Linked DNA regions of Streptacidiphilus rugosus AM-16. The protein of the gene in region 2 binds, or shares a complex with, the protein of the main gene of each other region. Links are inferred from orthologs where the notes say so. Each region holds a gene or a part of one and is shown on either strand. Other genes may lie near its edges.

What was found. The genes of interacting proteins can lie anywhere in the genome.
Region 1: the proteins of BS83_RS26685 (region 2) and trxA are in contact, whole or in part, in an NMR structure (PDB 2IPA), measured with the Bacillus subtilis proteins. The link is inferred for Streptacidiphilus rugosus AM-16 from one-to-one orthologs.

The regions. Positions count from the first base shown.
Region 1 is NZ_JQMJ01000003.1:432,061-435,384, reverse strand. The notes cover bases 1-2,880. They hold trxA (thioredoxin), read left to right. Parts: upstream 1-1,214; coding sequence 1,215-1,547; downstream 1,548-2,880. Other genes in these bases: BS83_RS05405 (N-acetylmuramoyl-L-alanine amidase), read left to right, coding at 1,641-2,813; trxB (thioredoxin-disulfide reductase), read left to right, coding at 160-1,128; BS83_RS41445 (anti-sigma factor family protein), read left to right, coding at 1-56. Outside these bases: BS83_RS05400 (GNAT family N-acetyltransferase), read right to left, coding at 2,951-3,324. UniProt on the Bacillus subtilis protein: Participates in various redox reactions through the reversible oxidation of its active center dithiol to a disulfide and catalyzes dithiol-disulfide exchange reactions.
Region 2 is NZ_JQMJ01000004.1:3,900,114-3,903,787, reverse strand. The notes cover bases 487-3,270. They hold BS83_RS26685 (arsenate reductase ArsC), read right to left. Parts: upstream 2,204-3,270; coding sequence 1,769-2,203; downstream 487-1,768. Other genes in these bases: BS83_RS26675 (aquaporin), read left to right, coding at 2,650-3,270; BS83_RS26680 (ArsR/SmtB family transcription factor), read left to right, coding at 2,297-2,608; BS83_RS26690 (hypothetical protein), read left to right, coding at 995-1,633; BS83_RS26695 (glycosyltransferase 87 family protein), read right to left, coding at 487-787. In the rest of the region: more of BS83_RS26695, read right to left, coding at 1-486; more of BS83_RS26675, read left to right, coding at 3,271-3,390; BS83_RS26670 (ArsR/SmtB family transcription factor), read right to left, coding at 3,434-3,674. UniProt on the Bacillus subtilis protein: Catalyzes the reduction of arsenate [As(V)] to arsenite [As(III)]. In vitro, can dephosphorylate para-nitrophenyl phosphate (pNPP).

The DNA of each region.
Region 1 (3,324 bases), on a different replicon or contig from region 2:
AGGACTCCTGCACTTCTCCGGTCGTTCTGCTCCAGCAGTCGGTGCCGCGCGCGTGAAGCGCCGGGAATGCGAGACACTTGGGAACCGTTGACGGGGGTGGAACCCGGCAGCCCAAAGGTTGAAGTGTTCAGCCCCGGTGCGAAGCATTCAGGAGATTCAGTGAGCGACGTCCGTAACGTGATCATCATCGGTTCAGGCCCGGCCGGCTACACGGCCGCTCTCTACACCGCACGTGCCTCGCTGAAGCCCCTGGTCTTCGAGGGCTCCGTCTCCTCCGGCGGCGCCCTGATGAACACCACCGAGGTCGAGAACTTCCCCGGCTTCCGCGACGGCGTCATGGGCCCGGAGCTCATGGACAACATGCGGAGCCAGGCCGAGCGCTTCGGCGCCGAGCTGATCCCGGACGACGTGATCGCGGTCGACCTCAGCGGCGACATCAAGACGGTCACCGACTCCGAGGGAACGGTCCACCGCGCCAAGGCCGTCATCGTCACCACCGGCTCGCAGCACCGCAAGCTCGGTCTGGAGCACGAGGACGAGCTCTCCGGACGCGGCGTCTCCTGGTGCGCTACCTGTGACGGCTTCTTCTTCCGCGACCAGGACATCGCCGTCGTCGGCGGCGGCGACACGGCCATGGAGGAGGCGACCTTCCTGTCGCGCTTCGCCAAGTCCGTCACCGTTGTGCACCGCCGCGGCGAGCTGCGCGCCAGCAAGACCATGCAGGAGCGGGCCTTCAACGACCCGAAGATCTCCTTCGCCTGGAACAGCGAGGTCGCGGAGCTCCACAGCGAGGGCGGCAAGCTCAGCTCGGTGACCCTGAACGACACCGAGACCGGCGAGACCCGTGAGCTGGCCGTCACCGGTCTGTTCATCGCGGTCGGCCACGACCCGCGCACGGAGCTCTTCAAGGGCCAGCTGGAGCTGGACGACGAGGGCTACCTGCGCGTGGACGCGCCGTCCACCCGCACCAACGTCTCCGGCGTCTTCGGCGCGGGCGACGTCGTCGACCACACCTACCGTCAGGCGATCACCGCGGCCGGCACCGGCTGTGCCGCGGCCCTGGACGCCGAGCGCTACCTCGCCGCCCTGGCCCATGCCGAGGCCGAGCAGCAGCCCGCCGCGGTCTGACCCACCGGCCCAACGGCCGCCCGCCTGCCCGACAGCGGGCCCCGCACCACCACACGACCTGCACCTGCAAACCCGAGGAGACCCCCGTGGCCGGCGCCACCATCACCGTCACCGACGCGACCTTCGACGCCGAGGTCCTCAAGAGCGAGAAGCCCGTCCTGGTCGACTTCTGGGCCACCTGGTGCGGCCCGTGCCGCCAGGTCGCCCCGATCCTGGAGGAGCTCGCGACCGAGTACGCGGACCAGCTCACCATCGCCAAGATCGACATCGACCAGAACCCGGAGACCCCGGCGAAGTACGGCGTCCTGTCGATCCCGACGATGAACGTCTACCAGAACGGCGAGGTCGTGAAGACCATCGTCGGCGCCAAGCCGAAGAGCGCCCTTCTGCGTGACCTGGCCGAGTTCCTGGGACAGTAGGGCCTGCGCGGGTACCCACTCGCAAAGGATCTTCACCACCGCAGCCCCCATGTTTCACGTGAAACATGGGGGCTGCGGCGTACGATCTTGGCTATGTCCCAGCAGCGCCTTTCTCACGCGTACCACTGGAAGCTCGGGGACAGCGGTCCCGCCGTTGCCGAGATCCGGTTCAAGCTCGGCCTGCTCGGCCTGCTGCCGGAGGCGCCGCCGGTCCGCCAGGGCCGTCACATCCCCTCGGCCGAGGCCCTCTTCGACACGGCCGTGGACGCGGCGGTCCGCCACTTCCAGCAGCAGCGTGGGCTCACCACCGACGGCATCGTCGGCCCCGAGACCTACCGTCACCTCAACGAGGCCCGCTGGCGGCTCGGCGATCGCGTGCTCAGCTACACCCCCAGCAGCATGCAGGTCGGCGACGACGTCGCCCATCTCCAGCAGCGGCTGCTCGACATGGGCTTCACCCCCGGCCGCGTCGACGGGATCTACGGCCCGGCCACCGCCCAGGCGGTCGGCGAGTTCCAACGCAACATGGGTCTGCACCCGGACGGCACACTCGGGCCGACCACCTACGTGGTCCTCGAACGTCTCTCCCGGACCGTCGTCGGCGGCGCGCCGCACGTGATGCGGGAGACCGAGATGCTGCGCCACTCCGGGCCCGCGCTGAACGGCAAAGTCATCGTGATCGACCCGGGCCACGGCGGCACCGATCCGGGCATCCAGGCGCACGAGGCCGACGAGGCGGCCATCGTCTGGGACATCACCAGCCGGCTGGAGGGACGCCTGACCGCGCTGGGCGTGCGCACCTATCTGACCCGCACCGCGGACACCGCCCCCGACGAGACCGAGCGTGCCCGCTTCGCCAACCAGACCGGTGCGGACCTCATGATCTCGCTCCATCTGGAGGGCCACACCAACCCCGGCATCGGCGGGGTCGCCAGCTACTACTACGGCGACGAGAGCCGCGGGCGCTGGTCCCACACCGGCAAGCAGTTCGCCGGGCTGGCCCAGCGGGAGCTGGTGGCCCGCTGCGGCCTCGGCGACCTCCGCAGCCATGCCCGCACCTGGACGCTGCTGCGCTCCACGAAGATGCCCTGCGTCCGCCTGGAGCTCGGCTACCTCACCAATGCCTCGGACGCGGAGCGGCTGCGCTCGGCCGAGGTGCGTGCCCAGGCGGTCGAGGCGATCGCCGTGGCCGTCCAGCGGGTCTACCTTCCCCCGGAGGACGACGCACCCACCGGCGTGCTGCACCTTCCGGCGGCCTTCGCCTGACCAAGATCTTCAACTGCTTCACGTGAAGCATTTCGTGATCTTGGACTGCTTTCATGATCGCAAAGTGCTTCACGTGAAGCAGTTGAAGATCTTGAGCGGCAGAGGGCACCGGCATCCGTGGACGAGCACGGGACGGCTCAGAGCGGCCGGAGCGAGGGCTCCTTCTGGACCGCCCCGAGGAGCCGCTCCAGGGCCACCTCCATCTCGCCCTTCCAGGAGATCGCCGAGCGCACCTCCAACCGCAGGCGCGGATGGCGGGGATGCGGTCGCACCGTCTTGAAGCCGACCGCCAGCAGGTGATCCGTCGGCAGTACACAGCTGGGTTCCTCCCAGCGGGAGTCACCGAAGGCCTCGATCGCCTTGAAGCCGCGCCGCACCAGATCCTTGGCGACTGTCTGCACCAAGGTCCGCCCGATGCCCTGCCCCTGATAGCCCGGCAGTACCCGAGCCGTCATCAGCTGCACGGCGTCCGGCGCGATCGGGCTCGTCGGAAAGGCGAGCGATCGCGGCA
Region 2 (3,674 bases):
TGTATTCATGACCGACCCGGCTTGTCTGCCACAGGTAGCTCGTCCAGTAGTCCCACGACGCCCGGGGAAGCAGCAGCCCGCCGATGCCCACGGTGCCCACGCAGGTCAGGGCCGCGTTGCGGGCCGCGCGCCACTGGCCCGTGACCAGCAGGTACAGGACGAAGAAGCCGGGGGTGATCTTCAGTCCGGCGGCAACCCCGATCGCAGCTCCTCGCCAGCGCCGGCCTCCTCGACGTCGGTTCAGGTCACTGAGGACAAGGGCCGCGAGAGCAAGATTGATCTGGCCGTAGGACAGCGTCGTGAAGACGGGCTCGAGCCATACGCCGAAGCCCGTGGCGACCATGACGGCGGCCGGCCGCATCGGGCGGCGCGGCCAGTCGGCCAGCTCGCAGGACTGCCAGGCCACCACCCCCAGCAGCACCAGATTCCCGCCGGTGACCAGCACCCGCAGCACGGGGACGTCCACCAGGGCGGCGGGGCCGAACGCGATGGCCGCGAAGGGCGGATAGGTGGCGGGCAGGCCCCAATGCGTCACGTGGAACGAGTACAGGTCCGAGCCGTGCAGCACCGCCGCCCCTTCGGCCCGGTAGACCACCATGTCGACCATCGAGACCGCCACCACGTGGCGCACAGCCGCGTACAGCAGCAGCGAGACGCAGGCCGCCCGGAACGCTGCCCGCGTCACCCGGTGCGGAGCCGCGCGCAGAAGGCGCAGAGGGTCCAGCGGGCGGGCCGGTACGTGCGCAGGAGCAGTAGCGGGCCTTGCGCCCCAATGATCGGAGGACACGCACTCTCCTTGGAAGAAGCCGCGGTAGGTCATGGGGCGATGCAGCACGCGGGGCCTGTGTCTACTCTTCGAGGTTCCTGCGGGGACCCGGACCGTGATCAACAGGCACAGCGTGACGGCCAAACGGCCCAACCAGCGCCAATTACGCCGAAAGCGGCATGTCGCACACCATCACATCAATGGGCCTTCGTTCTGACCGAAAATCAGTTGGCTCTCGATCTCGTCGGAGTCGTGGTCCTCATCCACCCCGACAAGATCGCCGGACACCGAACGCGGGACGGCTTCGACCGGATCGGGGGCTCGCTCTTCCAGGGCAGGATTCTGGGGGTACTGGCCCCCGACTACGCCCAGACCATGACCGCTTGGGTGCTGGCCGTCGCCGACGGCCACCCACCGGCGTCGACGTCCGCATCCGCACCCCAACAGGCGTTCGCCAGCACCCCCATACCCGCAAACGCCTGGTGCGTCTGGCTTGCCCCGGTGCTGCTGCTCGGCTTTGCCGTCTACCCGGTGACGGCCGTCCCGCGCCGCGGCCCGGTCCTGCGCCCGGTGCGGTGGGTGGCCGGTCTCGGCCTGCTGGCCGTCATGGCAACGGTGGCGTGTTCGACTGCTGTCTTCGTGGCGGGCGAGGGCGCGGCCACGCCCGTCGTGTGGGGCCAACCCGCCTTGTGGCTGCTGGTGCAGGGGCTCGCGATCGCTGCGGTGGTCTCCGCCGTCGTCTCGGTCGCCTCGCTCCTATGCCGCCGGCCGAAGCCGTGCTGGGCGCTGTGGCTGCGCCTGGCCCCGGTCGGACTGGCCACAGTCGGCTTCGTCCCGTGGGCGGTGTGGTGGGGCGTCGCTCCGTGAGGACGACACCCCTCGCACGCGGCTCGACTGCCGGTGCGGACACCCGCTCCACCCCGACTGCGCCCGATGGTGAAGGCCGTTCCTTGCCGCCCTGCTGGTGCTGCTTCCCCGGGCGCCTGAGTGGATGTGTGAGTTCTACCCGCGCGACGACCGGCCGGCTTCGGCGTCGATCTCGGCGATCAGGCTCTCGACGAGTGTCCTGATCTCGTCGCGGATCGGGCGGACCGCCTCGACGCCCTGGCCCGCCGGGTCGTCGAGCTGCCAGTCGAGGTACGTCTTGCCGGGGAAGATCGGGCAGGCGTCGCCGCAGCCCATGGTGATGCAGTAGTCGGACGCCTGGACGGCGTCGGTGGTGAGCACCTTGGGCTTCTGGTCGGAGATGTCGATGCCGACCTCGGCCATGGCGGCGACGGCCGCGGGGTTGACCTGGTCGCCGGGGACGGAGCCCGCGGAGCGGACCTCGACGCGATTGCCCGCGAGGTGCCGCAGGAAGCCCGCGGCCATCTGGGAGCGGCCGGCGTTGTGGACACACACGAACAGGACGGACGCGACGGGGGCGGTGGCAGACATCGGGGCTCCACTGGGCGGTGGCGGGCGCGGCGACCCGCCGGGCTGGTTTCAGCCTCGGCTGATGTGCCCTGGCCGATGTGAGATTATCAGTGCATGCTGACGTCAGTCGACACTGATCTGATCCGGGTGCTCGCCGACCCGCTGCGCATGCAGATCGTCTCCCTGCTCGCGCGCGAGACGCTGTGCACCACGCACCTGGTCGAGGAGACGGGCGCGCGGCAGACCAACCTCTCCAACCATCTGAAGGTGCTGCGCGACGCCGGGATCGTGGAGACCGAGCCGTGCGGCCGGTTCACCTACTACCGGCTGCGACCCGAGGTGCTCGACGGCCTCGCGCGCGAGCTCGCCGCCCTCGCGTCCCTCGCCCGCGTCAACGACGCGGCCAACTCCAAGAGAGCCTGCTAGTGACCAGCATCGACGCCGCCGCGGCCCTGGACGCCGGAGCCATGGACATGCCTGATCCCGCCCTGCCCCCTGGGCCCGCGGTCGCGCACCGGCAGCCGCTGTACCAGCGGGCCGCTGCCGAGCTGATCGGCACCGCGCTCCTGGTCGCGGTCGTGGTCGGCTCCGGTATTCAGGCCACCGAGCTGACCCCGGACGTCGGCCTGGAACTGCTCGCCAACTCCCTGGCCACGGTCTTCGGACTGGGCATTCTGATCCTCCTTCTCGGTCCGGTCTCCGGCGCGCACTTCAACCCGGTCGTCACCCTCGCCGACTGGTGGACCGGCCGCCGCGACCCCCGCGGTCTCGGCGCCAGGGACATCGCCGCCTACGTGCCCGCGCAGATCGCGGGAGCCGTCGCCGGGGCGGTCCTCGCGGACGCGATGTTCGGCAAGCCGTTGGTGCAGTGGTCCACGCACGACCGCTCGGCCGGCCACCTGCTGCTCGGCGAGGTCGTCGCCACCGCCGGACTGGTCTTCCTGATCTTCGGCCTGGCCAAGAAGGACCAGCTGCGTTTCGCGGCGGTCGCCGTCGCCTCCTACATCGGCGCGGCGTACTGGTTCACCTCTTCCACCTCGTTCGCGAACCCGGCCGTGGCCATCGGCCGCGCTTTCACCGACACCTTTGCCGGGATCAAGCCGTCCAGCCTGCCCGGCTTCATCGGCATGGAACTCGTCGGCGGCGTCGTGGGTCTGGCCCTGGTGGCCCTGGTCTTCGGCACGAGCCGCGGGGACCGCAGGGAGTGAGCGACGCCCGGCGTGCGCAGGTCCTGGCGATGGGCCGGCGCTGTCAGGGGCGCAGGTTCAGCAGGGCCGACATGGAGGCCACCACGTCGGGGGCGACCTTGTAGTAGACCCAGGTGGCGCGCCGCTCGGAGGTGAGCAGTCCGGCCTCCCTCAGCTTCTTCAGGTGGTGCGAGACGGTCGGCTGGGAGACGCCGACGTCGGAGATGTCGCACACGCACGCTTCGCCGGCCTCGTGCGAGGCGATCAGCGAGAAGAGTCGCAGTCGCACCGGGTCGCCCAGCGCC